One region of the Microbacterium sp. BG28 genome, then DNA from elsewhere that is predicted to be linked to it. Evidence: riboswitches for the same ligand, from Rfam matches in the RefSeq annotation. Region 1 holds a riboswitch; the other holds the start of a gene.
What was found. A riboswitch is a leader RNA that binds a small molecule or an ion and turns the genes downstream of it on or off. The one in region 1 is predicted to bind thiamine pyrophosphate.

Region 1 (8,235 bases):
ATGCGATGGTGCTGCGCCTGGCCGCAGAACTCGGCGTCGACCGTGCGGAGATCGCGGCATGATCCGCCATCGGCCCTCCGGTTCGGGGCATCCGTACTCCGACGACACCGAGCAGCGCAGTCCGGTGCAGCCGGTCGCGGGCCAGAGCCTGCGGCTCGGTGTGCGCACGTCCGGCGACATCGACGACGTGACCCTCGAGCTGCATGTGGACGGCGAGGACGCCCGCTCGGTGCCGCTCACGCGCGTCGCGCGATCGTCGCGCGGCCAGGCCGTCGACGGCGGTCATCTCGCCTCGGCGCAGGCCCGGACGGCCCGCGCGGCCGGGGGCTGGCAGGTCGAGCTCGATGCCCCCGCTGCGCACACCGTGCTGCGCTATCGATTCGCCGCCACCGGTGCGGACGGTCGCATCCAGCGCACGCGCTGGTTCGAGACCCGCGTCGCCGGATGGCGCCCCGCCCCCGCGGGCGCGCTCGCGATCGAGGGCTCTGCGGTCGCGGTGCACGAGGGGATCGAGGTCCTCGACGACGGCGTGCGTGTACACCGCGTGCGCTTCGTGCTCCCGCTCGAACCCGGCGAGCACGTCACCGGGTTCGGTGAGCGCTATGACGCGCTCGATCACCGCGGCACGCGCCTGGACTCGGTCGTGTTCGAGCAGTACAAGAGCCAGGGCGCACACCGGCGCACGTACCTGCCGATGCCGTTCGCGCACGTCGTGGGCGGGCAGGGGTGGGGATTTCACGTCCGCACGTCGCGTCGCGTGTGGTTCGACATCGGCGAGACGTCGCCGGAGCGTCTGACGGTCGAGGCCGAGGTGGATGCGGCCTCCACCGACAGCGACGTGCTCACGCTCGCGCTGTATGCGGGCACGCCCACCGCGGTGCTGGATGCGTTCCTCGGTGAGACCGGGCGTCCCCGCGCGCTGCCGGACTGGGTCTTCGGGCTCTGGGCCAGCGGCAACGAGTGGAACACGCAGTCCGAGGTCGAGCGGCAGATGGCGCTGCACCGCGAGCACGGAGTTCCCGTGCGTAACGTGGTGATCGAGGCGTGGAGCGACGAGAAGAGCTTCACGATCTTCCGCGACGCCGAGTATCGGGTGCGCGAGGACGGCGGCCCGATGCGCCTGGCCGACTTCACGTTCCCCGCCGAGGGCGCATGGCCCGACCCCAAGGGCATGGTCGACGCGCTGCACGCGCACGACGTGCGCGTGCACCTGTGGCAGATCCCGCTGATCAAGCTCCGCCCGCATCCGAGGGGACAGGCCGCCGCCGACGCCCGCGCCGCGCTCGCGCACGACGTGCTGATCCGCGAGACCGCGCCCGATGGGACGCTGCGCCCGTATCGCAATCGTGGATGGTGGTTCCCGCTCTCCCTCATGCCCGACCTCACCGACGACTGCGCCGCCGACTGGTGGACCGAGAAGCGTCGGTATCTGGTGGAGGAGGTGGGGATCGACGGCTTCAAGACCGACGGCGGCGAGCACGCGTGGGGCGAGGACCTCGTGTACCTCGACGGCTCGTCGGGCGGCGCATCGAACAATCGCTTCCCCGTGGTGTACGCCGCGGCCTACGGCCGGCTCCTGGAGTCGGCGGGCAAGGCGCCCGTGACGTTCAGCCGCGCGGGCTTCACGGGCTCTGCGGCGCACGGCGCCTTCTGGGCAGGCGACGAGAACTCCACGTGGGAGGCGTTCCGCTGGTCGATGCTTGCAGGCCTGTCGGCCGCCTCGTGCGGGATCGTCTACTGGGGCTGGGACATCGCCGGATTCTCCGGGCCGATTCCCGATGCCGAACTCTACGTCCGGGCGATGGCGGCGAGCGTGTTCGTGCCGATCATGCAGTACCACTCGGAGTTCAACCACCACAAACTGCCCTCCAACGATCGCACGCCGTGGAACATCGCCGAGCGCACGGGTGACGCCGACGTGATCGGAGAGGTACGCGGGCTCGTCGAGCTGCGCGAGCGCCTGATCCCCTACCTGGCAGCCTCCGCCGCCTCCGCCGTCGAGACGTCGGTGCCGCTCATGCGCCCGCTGTACTTCGACCACCCCGACGACCCGCGGGTGTGGGAGCACCCGCTGCAATGGATGCTGGGGCCCGACCTGCTCGTCGCCCCGGTACTCGAACCCGGCGCGACGGCATGGGACGTCTACCTTCCCGTGGGCGAGTGGATCGAGGCCCGCACGGGCGCGTCGTGGACGGGGGGTCGAGTGGTCACGGCGGACGTATCGTCGCGTACCTCCGTCCCGCTGTTCGTCCGCGCCGCCGCGTGGCCCGCGCTGTCCGAGGTTCTCACGGGCCGGGGCTGACTCGCGGGAGACGGACGCCGGTGGGCTCGGCGGACACAGACTCCGGGGTTCACCCCAGGGAGTACCGGCGAGGGCTCGGCGCCGGCTGATCGACGCCGGCTCTCGCCGTCACGGCCGGAGCGACGCGACGAAGTCGAGCTTCTCGAGCACCGGTTCTGGCAGGGCGAACGGGTAGAAGTCGCTCTTGCCCATCGAGCGGTTGATCATGTTGAGCGCGGTGGCCAGCGGCATCCAGACCTCGGTCACGACGTCGCGGAACGTGTTGAACGCGTCGAGTCCTGGGAACGTGACTAGGCCGTACTGGTCGGCGGTCTCGAGCGTGTCCGTGATGTGCAGGAAGTGGGCCCACGTCTCGGCGAAGTCCTCGTAGGGGTGCATGGTCGCGTACGTCGAGATGTAGCGCGCCTGCCAGTCGGCCGGCGGCCCCTCGGAGTAGTGACGGTCGATCTCGGCCTGGTAGTCGGCGCGCTCGTCGCCGAACAGCGCGCGGGCCTCGGCGGAGCGGTCGGTGTTCTCCACGAGCAGCCACTCGATGTAGTGCCCGACCTCGTGTCGGAAGTGTCCGAGCATGGTGCGGTAGGGCTCTCCCAACTGTTTCTGCACCTTGACCCGGTACGCGTCGTCGCTCTCGGCCAGGTCGATCGTGATGACGCCCGCGTCGTGGCCGATGACGACGTTCTCCTGCACGCTCGAGAGCAGATCGAAGCACAGCCCCTTCTCGGGGTCCTCGGCCTTCCCGATGACCGCGAACCCCAGTCGGTCGAGCTCGAAGAGCAGCCACCTCTTCGCGCGCTCGGCCACCGGGTACTGGGAGAGACCGACGAGGTCGGCGTCGTTGGGTCGCACCCGCGTCAGCTCGCACGCGGAGCACTGACCGCCCTCGACTGCGGCCAGCCACGTGCAACCGGACAGGTCGAGGTTGCGGCACACCTGCCACACGGTCCCGGAAGCATCCACGTACCGGCCCGTGTCGTCGACCGGGACGATCTCGCCCTCCGTGCGGGAGAAGCCGAGCGGGGTGCCGCACGACGTGCAGACGGAGTTCTCGAAGTACAGGGCGTTTCCGCACACGCGGCATCGGAAGGCTTTCACCCGGAAAGCGTGGCAGAGCGAACAGCCCGGTGGCGCGGGCTTGCGGTCCCGAACCGCGGTCCTCGTGAGGGGGACTCCGGGCCTCAGCGCACGAGCGCGAAGCCCCCGGTCCAGCTGAGCTTCTCTCCGGCGGCGAGGGTGAGCTGCAGGAAGCCCAAGGCCTCGAGCTCGTGCGCGCGAGACAGCGAGCCGGCGTCGATGGCGCCCACGCCGCCGGCCTCGACGGCAGAGGACAGGGTCTGCTTCGCTGCGGCGTCGTCGCCCGCGATGAGGACGGTCGTCGCCTGGTCGCCGATCTTCTTGGAGGTGAGCGTGCCGGCGAACGTGGTGTTGAACGCCTTCAGCACGCGCGCGTTCGGCAGCTTCGCCTGGATCTCGGCGGCGGCCGAGCTGCCGGCGGGAACGGTGAGCGAGTCGAAGGTGTCGAAGTCGAGCGGGTTGCTGATGTCGACCACGATCTTGCCGTCGAACTGTGCGCCGTACGCGTCGAGGATGCCCGCCACAGCGGGGTAGGGCACGGCCAGCACGACCACGTCGCCGGAGAGCGGGGCGGCGCCGATCTGATCCTTGGCGATGTACGTCACGCTGCTTCCGCCGTCCGCGAGCACGCCGCCGATCGCGTTGGCCATGTTGCCCGTGCCGATGATGCTGAACTCCGTCATGAGATGTCCTCTCCTCGCACCTACGGCACCGACGATCGTCCCATCCGGCCGCCGGCGCAAGCGTCTCCGCGGCATTCATACGCACTCGATCGGCTCCGCGGCGCAGACCTGCACGTGAGGTGCCGGATGCAATCCCGTCATCCCATGCCGACGGGATTGACGTGCCCGAGTCGTCCGCTAACCTGAACCCACACACACGACACGGGGTGCCCCACGGGGCTGAGATCACACCCGTCGAACCTGATCTCGTCAGTACGAGCGGAGGGATGTCGCACATGACGCGCGCGCCAGAGAACCTGATCGAATCCACCATCCAGGCCTGGGGGGCGGTGCGCGAACGCGGCCCGCTCGTGCAGTGTCTGACCAACGCGGTGGTCACGGGCTTCACCGCCAACGTCCTTCTCGCCCTCGGAGCCGCGCCCGCGATGGTCGACATCCCGGATGAAGCCGGAGCGTTCGCGCGCATCGCTTCGGGGGTCCTGGTCAATCTCGGCACGCCCGGCTCCGAGCAGCGTGAGGCGATGCGCGAGGCCGTGGCGGCCGCGCGCGACGCGGGCACTCCCTGGGTGCTCGACCCGGTGGCGATCGGTGTGCTTCCGGTGCGTACCGCGCTCGCCGCCGAGCTCGCCGCCGCGGGTCCCGCGGTCGTGCGCGGCAACGCTTCCGAGATCATCGCGCTGGATGGCTCGGGCGCCGGCGGCCGCGGAGTCGACGCGACGGACGGCGTTGAGGATGCGGTCGCCGCCGCCCGGCGCATCGCACAGGCCACCGGTGCGATCGTCGCCGTCTCCGGCGCGGTGGACGTGGTCACGGACGGCGCCCGCGAGGTGCGGCTCGGTAACGGCGACGCGTTGCTGACACGCGTCACCGGTGGCGGATGCGCCCTCGGCGCCGTCATGGCCGCGTTCGCCGGCGTCGACGAGGACCGTCTCGCGGCGGTGATCGCCGCGGTCACGGTCTACAACGTCGCCGCCGAGGTCGCCGCGGAGCGCTCCGCGGGACCGGGTGGCTTCGCCGTCGCGTTCCTCGACGCGCTCGCCGGCCTCGACGCCGACATGGTGCGGAGCCGGGCGGTGATCGCGTGAACGCGGATCTCTCGCTGTACCTCGTGACGGATGCGGGCATCGCCGCGGCGGCGGGCCACGACATCGTCGACGTGGTGCGCCAGGCGACGGCGAACGGTGTCACGGCGGTGCAGCTGCGCGAGAAGGACGCTTCCGCGCGCCATTTCCTCGACACGGTGACGCGGGTGTCGGATGTCCTGCCCGAGGGGGTCGCGCTGCTCGTCAACGACCGCGTGGATGTCTTCCTCGCCGCCCGTCAGGCGGGGGTGCGCGTGTCGGGAGTGCACGTGGGACAGACCGATCTTCCGCCGGGCGCGGTGCGCGCACTGATCGGCGATGACGCGATCCTTGGTCTCAGCGCCGCCACTCCCGAGCAGCTCGCCGCCGCATCCGGCGGCGACGCCGTGGACTACGTCGGCATCGGTGCGCTTCACGCGACCGCCACGAAGCGCGATGCGCCGCCACCGTTGGGCCATGAGCGGTTCGCGCGGCTCGTCGCGGCGAGCGCGCTGCCGGCGGTGGCGATCGGCGGAGTCTCGGCGGCCGACCTGGGTCCGCTGCGTCGAGCCGGCGCCGCGGGCGCTGCCGTCGTCTCTGCGATCTGCGGAGCGGGCGACCCCGCGGATGCCGCTCGTATGCTGCGCGCGGCATGGGATGCGGCATGAGTGCCGTGCGCGCCGTTCCGCGGGTGCTGAGCATCGCGGGAACCGACCCGACGGGAGGTGCCGGCATCCAGGCGGACCTGAAGAGCATCGCCGCGAACGGCGGGTACGGCATGGCGGTCGTCACCGCGCTCGTCGCGCAGAACACGCACGGTGTGCGTTCGGTGCACGTGCCGCCGGTCGCGTTTCTCGCCGAGCAGCTCGATGCCGTCTCCGACGATGTGCGGATCGATGCGGTGAAGATCGGCATGCTCGCCACCGCAGAGGTGATCGAGACGGTGGGCGCATGGCTCGGCCGCGTCCGCCCGCCGGTCGTCGTGCTGGACCCGGTGATGGTCGCGACCAGCGGCGACCGCCTGCTGGATCCGGATGCGGAGGAGGCCCTCCGGCGCCTGCTGCCGCTCGTCGACCTCGTGACCCCGAACATCCCCGAGCTCGCGATCCTCTCGAGCGCGCCTGCGGCCACCGCCTGGGTCGACGTGCTCGCGCAGGCGGGCGCCGTCGCGCGCGAGCACGGCGTGCGCGTGCTCGCCAAAGGCGGACATCTGTCGGGGGAGCGGTTGCCGGACGCGCTCGTCGAGATCGTCGACGGCGAGGTCGCCAGCACCGAGTTCGCCGGTCTCCGCATCCGCACCCGCAACACGCACGGCACCGGATGCTCGCTGTCGTCCGCGGTGGCGACCCGCGCGGCCGCGACCGGGGACTGGGTGCGGGCGACGGCGGAGTCGAAGAGGTGGCTCACCGAGAGCATCCGCCACGGCGTCGAGCTCGGTGTCGGATCGGGCAACGGGCCGATCAGTCACTTCGCGGGGCTCTGGGAACGCGGCGGTCTCGACACCCGACCGAGCACGCACGAGGTCGAGGCCACGTGGTGGGCGGACATCGCCGGCATCCGTGCCGAGATCGATGAACTGCCGTTCGTGCGGGGGCTGGGTGAGGGCACCCTCGAGAGGGACGCGTTCCTCGGCTATCTCGCCCAGGATGCGCTGTACCTGCGCGACTATGCCCGCGTCCTCGCCGATGCCGCGCGCCGTGCGCCGGACTCCGCGGAGCGCGCGTTCTGGGCAGGAAGCGCGCAGAATGCGATCGTCGGCGAGCTGCAGCTGCACGATCACTGGCTCGCGGGCGAGCCCGGCGTCGGGGCGCGTCCCGATGCGGTCACGACGGCCTACCTCGACCACCTGCTGGCGACCTCCGCCCGCGGCGACTACCGCGTGCTCATCGCGGCGCTGCTGCCCTGCTACTGGATCTACCAGGACGTCGGAGAGCGATTGCAGACGCGGTCGCACGAGGGGCATGCGTATCGCGCCTGGCTCGACACCTACGCAGATCCGGACTTCGCGCACGCCACGCGCCGGGCGATCGAGATCGTCGCCGGGTCCGCCGCGGGAGCCGATGCGGCGACCCGGGCGGCGATGCGCGACGCGTTCCTGGCATCCGCCCGTCACGAGCTCGCTTTCTTCGCTGCGGACAGAACGGCGGCCCGCGGCGACGGAGCATCACCCGGTTGAGGACCGGGTCACCGCGATGCGGCGGCGACGAGCCGAAGAGCCGTCAACCGGTCCGCGGCGCGGGCGACCGCCTGCAGGGTGGCCGCGAGTGTCGAGCGGTCACGTCCCGCGACCCACGCCGAACCGTTCGCGGCTCGGTACTCGATGAGCGTGACCGCTTGGGCATCCGCTCCCGATGTGAGCGAGCTCTGGTGGAGCGAGAGGATCTCTACTGAGATGCCGCAGTCGGCCAGCGCGCGCACGGCGGCCTCGACCGGCCCGAGGCCGGTGTGGGAGCAATGGTGCACGTGGTCGTCGACGCGCACGATCATCTCGGTCGAGGCTGTCCCCTCGTCGATGTGCACGGCCTCGAGCTCGATGCGCGATTGCTGCGGATCGCTCAGGTAGACGTCGGTGAACAGCGACCAGATCGCCTCCGCCGTCACCTCTTCGCCCGTGGTGTCGGTGTGCCGCTGCACGTGCCGCGAGAAGTCGATCTGGAGGCGGCGCGGCAGGATGACGCCGTACTCCGTCTCGAGCAGGTAGGCGATGCCGCCCTTGCCGGACTGCGAGTTGACGCGGATGACCGCGTCGTAGCTGCGTCCGATGTCCGCGGGGTCGATGGGCAGATAGGGGACCCGCCAGGCGATCTCGCGCTCGTCGCGCCCCTCGGCCGCAGCTCTGGCGCGGTGCTCCGCGAAGCCCTTCTTGATCGCATCCTGGTGGGTGCCGCTGAACGCGGTGTGCACGAGGTCGCCGACATACGGATGGCGCGGATGCACGTCGATGCGGTTGCAGTATTCGACCGTACGGCGGATCTCGTCGATGTCGGAGAAGTCGATCATGGGGTCGACGCCCTGCGCGTGGAGGTTCAGGGCGAGAGTTGCGATGTCCACGTTGCCCGTGCGCTCGCCGTTGCCGAAGATGCAGCCCTCGACGCGCTGGGCGCCGGCGAGGACGGCC
Region 2 (8,235 bases), on a different contig from region 1:
TCACCCGCGGCGGGCGGATGCGGCGGCGAAGGCCTGGATGCGGGCCTTCGCGTCGGGGGCGTCGAAGGCGGCGCCGATCGTGCGCGCCTCATCGTCGAGGTTGTCGGCGAACGAACGGTCGGCGCCCGAGCGGACGAGCCGCTTCGCCTGGCCGAACGCATCCGTCGCGCCCTCGAGCCAGAAGCGCGCGATCTCGAGAGCGCGGGATGCGGGGTCGGCGCAGACTTCGGCGACGAGTCCCCATTCGCGCGCATCGGATGCCGACAGCGTGCGGTCCTGAAGCAGCAGCTGCAGCGCGCGGCGCGGGCCGACGGCTGCGGCCAGCAGGGTCGAGACACCGAGGTCGGGCGTGAGGCCGATGTTGGCGTAGCGGCTGACGAACCTCGCCCCCTCGGCCGCGACGATGTAGTCCGCCGTGAGCATGAGACCCAGACCGCCCCCGGCGACCGCGCCTTGGACGGCGGCGACGACGGGCACGGGGGACTCGGTGAATGCGCGGATGCCCTCGTGGATCACGTGCGCCGCAGCCGTGACATCGCTGCCGTCGGCGCCGGAGGTCGCCATGGAGATCACGTCGCCGCCGGCGCAGAAGGCGGGGCCGGCCGCATCCAGGAGCACGGCACCGACGGCAGGGTCGGAGGTGACGTCGCGTGCGACATCCCGCCAGCGTTCGCCCATCGCGAAGTCCATCGCGTTCAGTCGATCGGGACGGTTCAGCGTCACGCGGGCGAGGCCGCCGGCCACCTCCACCAGGATCGGGTCGACGCTCATCGCGGAGCCATCCGGATCGCGCCGTCGAGACGGATCGTCTCGCCGTTGAGGTATCCGTTGCGCACGATCTCGGCGACCAGGCCGGCATACTCGTCCGGGCGCCCGAGGCGGGCGGGGTACGGCACCTGCTGGCCGAGCGAGTCCTGAGCCGGCTGCGGCAGGCCCGCGAGCATGGGCGTCTCCATGATGCCCGGCGCGATCGTGACGACGCGGATCGCGTGGCGGGCGAGCTCGCGGGCGATCGGCAGGGTCATCGCGTGCACCCCGCCCTTCGACGCCGAGTACGCGGGCTGCCCGATCTGGCCGTCGAACGCGGCGACCGACGCCGTGTTCACGATGACGCCCCGGTCGCCGCCCGCCGCCGGCTCGGTGCGGGCGATGGCGGCGGATGACTGGGCGATGACGTTGTAGGTGCCGACGAGGTTCACGCGCACGAGCTTCTCGAAGTCGGCGAGCGGCGTCGGAGCGCCCTCACGATCCAGCACTTTGGCCGGCGGAGCGATGCCCGCGCAGTTGACGACCACGCGCAACGGCGCGGCGGCGGATGCGGCGGCGACCGCATCCGCGATCTGCTCGGGACTCGTGACGTCGGCCGCGGCGAACGTGCCGCCCAGCTCGGCCGCGCGTTCCGCACCCGCCGACGACGGCAGGTCGACGAGCACGACGTGCGCCCCGTCGGCGGCGAGTCGCTGAGCCGTCGCCCAGCCGAGTCCGCTCGCGCCGCCCGTGATCAGCGCGGATGCACCCGCGACATCCATACGTTCTCCCTCGTACGTCGGTATCGGGTTCCACCCTACGCGGCACCGGGTCCCACCGTCACGCCCCGCTCCGGTCCCACTCCAACCGCGCGCCGGGGACGCGTCAGAGGGCGAAGACGAGGGTCCACGTGCCCGCGAGCACCGCGGCCGTCACGGATGCGGCGGCGATCACCGCCGCGAGGGCGACCAGCACCGCATCGCGCCAGCCGAGCCGGGACGGCCGCGCCCAGGTGCGCGGCGCGTCGGATCCGAAGCCGCGGGCCTCCATCGCGGTCGCGAGTTTCGTGCCGCGACGGATGGAGAGCACGAAGAGGGCGAACGCCTGTCCGAGGAACCGACGGATGCGGCCGCGGTCGGCCACCCCGCGTGCGCGCCGCGCCAGCGCGAGTTCGCGCCAGTCATCGACGAGCAGTCCCACCAGACGCAGGCCCGCGAGCGCACCGAGCACGAACCGGGCGGGCAGGCGCAGCAACTGGGCGAGGCCGTCGGCGAGGTCGGTCGGGTCGGTCGTGATGAACAGCACGACCGACGGCAGCGCGATCGCCAGCACACGCAGCACGATGGCGGCCGCGAGCGAGAGCGACCCCTCGCTGACGCGCACGAGCCCCCACTCGAAGAACACGGCGCCGGAGGGGCGCCCGTACAGCACCGTCGCTGCACCGCCGATGAGCGCCGCGACGCCGATCGGCCACACGCGCAGCCACACCTCCCGAGCCCGCAACCGCGAGCACGCCAGCAGCAGGAGCGTCGACCCGAGCGTGACCGCGGCCGAGACCGGGTCGATCGACAGCAGCAGGGTGACGGAGACGACGAGGGTCGCGACGAGCTTGGTGACCGGGTTGATCCGGCCCAGAGGGCTCGCCGAGGCGTCGATCGCGAACAGGCTCATGAGGGCTGCCCCAGCCGAAGCTCGTCGTCGGCGAGCTGCGCGACGAGGGAGGGATCGTGCGAGACGAAGCCGATCGCGGTGCCGTCGGCACGGAGCTCGTCGATCAGATCCGCGAGCTCCCGCCAGGTGCGCGCGTCCTGCCCGTAGGTCGGCTCGTCGAGCAGGATGACGCGGGGCGCGGTCGCGAGCACGGCCGCGACCGTCAATCGGCGCTTCTCCCCGCCGGACAAGGTGAAGGGGTTCGCCTCGGCGAGGCGCCCCAGACGCAGGCGCTCCAGCAGCGGGTCGATCCGCGCGGCCACCTCCGCATCGGAGAGCCCCAGGGCGCGAGGACCGACAGCGAGCTCGTCGCGCACGCGCGCGGTGAGCAGCTGGTGCTCCGGCTCCTGGAAGACGGTGCCGATGCGCGTGAGCAGCTGGGCTGCGCGCCAGCGCGAGGGGTCGGATCCGACGCCGGCGGCCAACGCATCCGCCGCCCGCACCTCGCCGCCGACCGGCGTCAGCAGCCCGGCGAGGGTGAGCGCGAGCGTGGACTTGCCGGCGCCGTTGGCTCCCGTGATCGCGAGCGCCCGGCCGGCGTTCAGCCGCACGTCGATTCCGGACGCGGCGGCGAGCGCCTCGCGGCGCCCGACCCGTCGGCGCCCGACCGCGAGAGCGGCGCCGACGACGAGCGGGGATGCCTCTCCTGCGCGCGGGCGCGGCGTGATCCGAACGGGGACTCCCGGCACCCAAACGCCCGCCTGCGTCAGGGCGTCCGCCGCAGCGGCGAAGACGTCGGCGGGGGTACCGTCCGCCAGCACGCCGCCGTCGGGCGCGAGCACGACGACGCGGTCGACGAGCTCGGCCCACAGGTCGACGCGGTGCTCGACGACGACGAGCGTCGCCCCGGTGCGGGCGGCGACGGCGGCGACCGCATCCCGTACCTGCCGGGCGCCGTCGGGATCGAGGTTGGCCGTCGGCTCGTCGAGCAGCAGGAGCTTCGGGCGCATGGCCAGTGCACCGGCGAGCGCGAGCCGCTGCTTCTGTCCACCCGACAGCGCGGAGGTCGGGTGGTCGAGCGACACCGACAGCCCCACCGCATCCAGCGCTTCGCCGACCCGCGGCCAGATGGCGTCGGCGGGCACCCCGAGGTTCTCGCACCCGAACGCCACATCGTCGCCGACGCGGGCGAGGATCACCTGCGCGTCCGGATCCTGCAGCACCATGCCCGCGGCGCCGCGGACGGATGCGGGGTGCGCACCGTCGACGGTCAGCTCCCCCGTCGCCTCGCCGTCCTCGTCGCCGCCCAGCACGCCGGCGAAGGCGCGCAGCAGCGTCGACTTGCCCGCACCGCTCGCCCCCAGCAAGAGAACGCGTTCACCGGGCTCGATCGTGAGATCGATGTCGGCGACGGCCCAGCGCCTGCGACCCGCGTGCCGCCACCCCCACCCGCGGGCGACGACCCGCGCGCCGAGAGTCACGCCGCGTCGGCGGCTTCGACGATGCGCGCCTGGCGTCCGGAGGCGAACCGGTCGAGTGCTCCGGTTGCGGCGAGCGCACGCGCGATCAGCCACGAGACGAGCCCGGCGATGACGATGCCGGAGGCGATCGCCGAGACGAAGTAGATCGCGCGGGGCCCCGCGTCATACGCGGCGATGGAGGAGAAGTTCGTGTCGAGAAGCGCCACGGCCAGTCCCGTGAGCGCGCCCGAGACGAGAGCGACCCAGACCCGGTAGTTCGCGTAGGCGAACAGCGCGAAGCCGAGTTCGGCGCCCACCCCCTGCACCACGCCCCAGATGAAGGTCGTGAAGCCCCACTGCGTGCCGAGTGCCATCGAGACGACGGCGGCGACGATCTCGCCGTACAGCGCTGCGCCCGGCTTGCGGATGATGAGCCCCGTGAGGACACCTGCGAACAGCCAACCGCCGGCCAGCAGACCCTCGAGCCCCGGCAGGAACGCGAGCGCCGTGCTCAGCGGCGTCCAGGCCTGACCCCAGACCCAGAAGATGACGCCGGCGGCGACGCCGATCACGCTGGCGACGACGATGTCGACGACCCGCCAGCGCCAGCGCGAGGTGAGAGAAGAACGAGCGGATGTGGACGTGGACGTGTGCATTGATGCTCCTTCCTGCGCCGGCATGATCCGGATCAGGTTCGACGGTCGAAGCGTGGATCCGCTTCCTCTCAGCCCGGCTCACCGGACTCCCGTGGTTGACGTGCCGAGTATAGACCCGCGGCTCGCGCTACCGTAGGCGGGTGACCGTGACTGGCCCGACCCCGCCCACTCGGCGTTCGCTGCGCCGCGGCGGAGACGCCGAGCCATTCGTCGACGAGGCTCCTCTGCCGCCCGACGATCTCGAGATCGAGGTGCCGTCCGCGCCCGTCGACGCGGCATCCACGCCCGCGATGATCGCCGCCGCGAGCTTCGACGACACGACCGATGCCGCCGCGCCCGCACAGGATGCCGCCGCATCCGTGCCGGTCGTCGTACCACCGGCGACGACGGCGCTGAGCTGGGTCGATGAGGCCACCGTCACCAGCGCGTCCCGGGCGGTTCCGCAGCTGGAGGCTGCGGGGGCCGCCTCGTTCACCCCTGTCGCTGCGGACCTGCTCGCGCGTGCCCCCCGCCGCACGCCGTGGCGTCCCGGCGTCCTTGTTCCGATCGCGCTGATCGTCGCCGTGATCGCGGCGTACTGCGGCACCACTCTGCTCTGGCCGCTGCACGCGATCACCCCAACCGTGCAGGCATCGGTCGTCGAGCCCACACCCGCGGCGGCGGCCGTCGGAGCGTGGCCGGGCGAGGGCAGCGCCGCTGTCGTCGTCGACGGCGTTGGCTCCCCCCTCACCTCCAGCGCCGATGCCCGTTCGATCGCGAGCATCACCAAGGTCGTGACCGCGATGGTCGTGCTCGACCAGATGCCCCTGGCCGCGGGGGAACAGGGCCGGGAGTTCGCGTTCAGCGCGGCCGACGAGCGCGAGTACTGGTCGTACCGCCGCAACGGTGAGTCGGCGCTCGACGTTCCGGTGGGCGGCACGCTGACGGAGTACCAGATGCTGCAGGGCATGCTCATGGGGTCCGCGAACAACTACGCCGACCGCCTCGCCGACACCATCTGGCCCAACAACGCGGTCTACGCGCGAGCGGCCAACGACTGGCTCGCAGCGCACGGGCTGACGGGCATCACGATCGCCGGCCCGGCCGGCATCGAGGCCGAGAACGCGGCCACCCCCGCAGCTCTGCTGGAGGTCGCCAAGCGCGCGCTCGCCGATCCCGTCATCGCCGAGATCGTGCGCACCCCCTCCGTGGAACTTCCCGGAGCGGGCCTCGTCGAGAACACGAACAATCTGCTCGCAGACCCCGGCGTCGTCGGCCTCAAGACCGGCACGCTCGACTCCTACAATCTGCTCGCCGCGAAGGACGTCACGATCGGCGACACCACCGTGCGCATCTACGCCGCGACGCTCGGCCAGCCCGACGTCGAGACGCGGGATGCGGCTACCCGCGCCCTCTTCGCCCAGGTCGAGCAGGAACTGCAGCTCACGCCCTCGGTCGCGGCCGGCACGATGGTCGGTCGGGTCGAGACACGGTGGGGCGCGACCGTTCCGATCGTGACCGCGGCCGACGCCGATGTGGTGCTGTGGAACGGCTCCGCGGCGACACTCGCGACCTCGTTCGATCTCGGCGACGCCCGCGAACAGGGCGAGGTCGTCGGCTCCCTCGTCGCGACCGGCCCGAAGAACGCGACGACCGTCGACGTGGTGCTCGACGGCGAGCTGGACGGCCCCAGCCCGTGGTGGCGGCTGACGCATCCGCTCGAGCTTTTCGGCCTCGTCTGAGCCGCGCGGAGCCCGCTCTCAGGCGCGGAAGTCGGGGGACCCGAGCACACGCTCCACGGTGATCTCGAGCGCCACGCGATCCGGGTTCGGACGCGGTTCGCGGTAGCGACGGGTGTAGAGCTCGACGGCGTGGGCGACCGCATCCGCGTCCTCGACGACGCGCGCGGGCCCCTCGAAGCTCAGCCAGCGGCGGCCGTCGACGGTGTTGACGCTCGCACGGCCGGTGCGCTCGACGTTGAGGAACTTCTGTGTGCCGCGTGAGCCGATCACGCGCACGATCCCGTCCTCGTACGTGATGCCGACCGGCACGGAGTGGATGCGGCCGTGACGGTCCAGCGTCGACAGCGTGGCGAGATGGTACTCGGACAGGAACTCGCGCGCGGCGTCTGTGATCACCGCCTCAGCCTGCCAGAGCCGGGTAGGCATCGGCTCAGAAACGCCAGATGAGCGGCACGTACAACACGGCCGCGGCGAGGAACAGAAGAGCGAGCGGGAGCCCGAGACGCCAATAGTCACCGAAACGGTATCCGCCGGGGCCCAGCACCATGAGGTTGGCGGGGGTCGCGACGGGTGTCAGGAAGGACGCGGCGCCCGCGACGGCGAGCGCCATCAGGAAGGTGACGGGACTGACCCCGAGGTTCACCGCGATCGCCGTGGCGACCGGCGCGACGATCAGCACCGTCGCCACGTTCGAGATGAACTGGCCGAGCACGACGGTGACCACGCAGACGGCGAGCAGCGCGAGGTGCGGATCGGTCGAGCCCACGACGTGGAGCACCCCGTCGGCCACGACCTCCGCGGCGCCGGTCTGCAAGAAGGCGGCGGAGAGCGGGATCATGCCGGCGATGAGCACCAGCGTCGTCCACGAGATGTCCTGATACAGGGCGGGGAGCGTCACGACGCGCGCGAGCACGAGGGCGCCTGCCGCCAACAGGCCTGCCACCGCGGGCGGAGTGAGTCCGGTCGCCAGCAGCACGACCATGATGCCGGTGATGACGAGTGTGCGCCGGGCTCCGCGCCGCATCCCGGTGCGCACGGTTCGCACGGCGCCCGTACGCACCGATTCGGGAACCAGCGACAACGTCTCCGCCTCGCGCGGCCCCGGTGCGCCATCCGCGAGGGCGTCGGGCCGGGAGGGCAGCAGACGGTCTCCGAACAGGACGATGACCGCGAGGCCGGCACCCAGCAGAGGCAGACCGACGAGCGCGAACTCCGCGAAGCCGAATCCGCGCCCGGTCTCCGCCTCGGCGAGCTCGGAGACGACGACGTTCACCGGCGTCCCGGTGAGGGTGAGCAACGACGCGGCCGATGCGAGGAAGGCCAGCGGGATCATCACCTTCGACGCGGGGATGCGGGCACGCCGGGCGATCACCGCGGCGACGGGGACGAGGGCGGCGACGGCGCCGTTGATGCTGAGGAAGGCGGTCAGCACGGCCACGAGGGCGCCGAGTGCCGCGATGAGCGGACCTCGGCGATGGCCGGCGCGCGCGACGATCAGACCCCCCAGCCATCGGGTGATGCCGCTGCGCTCGAGCGCGCTGGCCACGACGAACAGGCTGGCGATGAACAGAACCGTGGGGTCGCCGAATCCCGAGAGGGCCTCGGGGAGGGTCAGCACGCCCGTCGCCCAGAGGGCGAGGGCGACGCCGATCGCCACGACCTCGAGGGGCACGCGGCCGGAGACGAACGCGAGCACCGCCAGCCCCAGGATGAGGAACGTCGCAGCGATCGGGTCCATACCTCCACGCTAGCGGCGGGCTGTTCGCCGCATCCGGTGCGGGACCGCGCGATCAGACGAAGCGCACCGTGGCGTCCAGACGCGTGCGCACGTCGAACACCTCGTTGCCGCCGATGTCGCGCGCGCCGCTCACGCCTCGCCGCAGCACGGTGGCCAGCGCCGAGCGCCCGGCGACCACGACGGGCGTGCCGCGCACGGTGCCGAGCTCGGTGATCTGCTGGGCGAGGTCGTTGTCGGGCAGCACGACGATCGCGCCGCTGAAG

Region 2: linked by a shared signal. The riboswitch ahead of SK224_RS12350 (ECF transporter S component) and the one ahead of thiM (hydroxyethylthiazole kinase) in region 1 are both predicted to bind thiamine pyrophosphate.

What each region holds. Positions count from the first base shown of each region.
Region 1 covers NZ_JAXCHA010000002.1:1,015,060-1,023,294, reverse strand. Annotated here, with positions in the region: gene SK224_RS10875 (glycoside hydrolase family 15 protein) at 1-62, shown strand, start outside; gene SK224_RS10870 (TIM-barrel domain-containing protein) at 59-2,302, shown strand; gene SK224_RS10865 (putative zinc-binding metallopeptidase) at 2,411-3,394, opposite strand; gene SK224_RS10860 (NADPH-dependent F420 reductase) at 3,478-4,056, opposite strand; TPP riboswitch at 4,249-4,340, shown strand; gene thiM (hydroxyethylthiazole kinase) at 4,332-5,141, shown strand; gene thiE (thiamine phosphate synthase) at 5,138-5,785, shown strand; gene SK224_RS10845 (bifunctional hydroxymethylpyrimidine kinase/phosphomethylpyrimidine kinase) at 5,782-7,293, shown strand; gene SK224_RS10840 (2-isopropylmalate synthase) at 7,302-8,235, opposite strand, start outside.
Region 2 covers NZ_JAXCHA010000003.1:239,721-247,955, reverse strand. Annotated here, with positions in the region: gene SK224_RS12370 (enoyl-CoA hydratase/isomerase family protein) at 1-771, opposite strand; gene SK224_RS12365 (SDR family NAD(P)-dependent oxidoreductase) at 768-1,529, opposite strand; gene SK224_RS12360 (energy-coupling factor transporter transmembrane component T) at 1,633-2,418, opposite strand; gene SK224_RS12355 (ABC transporter ATP-binding protein) at 2,415-3,878, opposite strand; gene SK224_RS12350 (ECF transporter S component) at 3,875-4,513, opposite strand; TPP riboswitch at 4,506-4,616, opposite strand; gene SK224_RS12345 (D-alanyl-D-alanine carboxypeptidase) at 4,654-6,234, shown strand; gene SK224_RS12340 (PPOX class F420-dependent oxidoreductase) at 6,253-6,630, opposite strand; gene SK224_RS12335 (SLC13 family permease) at 6,665-7,972, opposite strand; gene SK224_RS12330 (J domain-containing protein) at 8,025-8,235, opposite strand, start outside.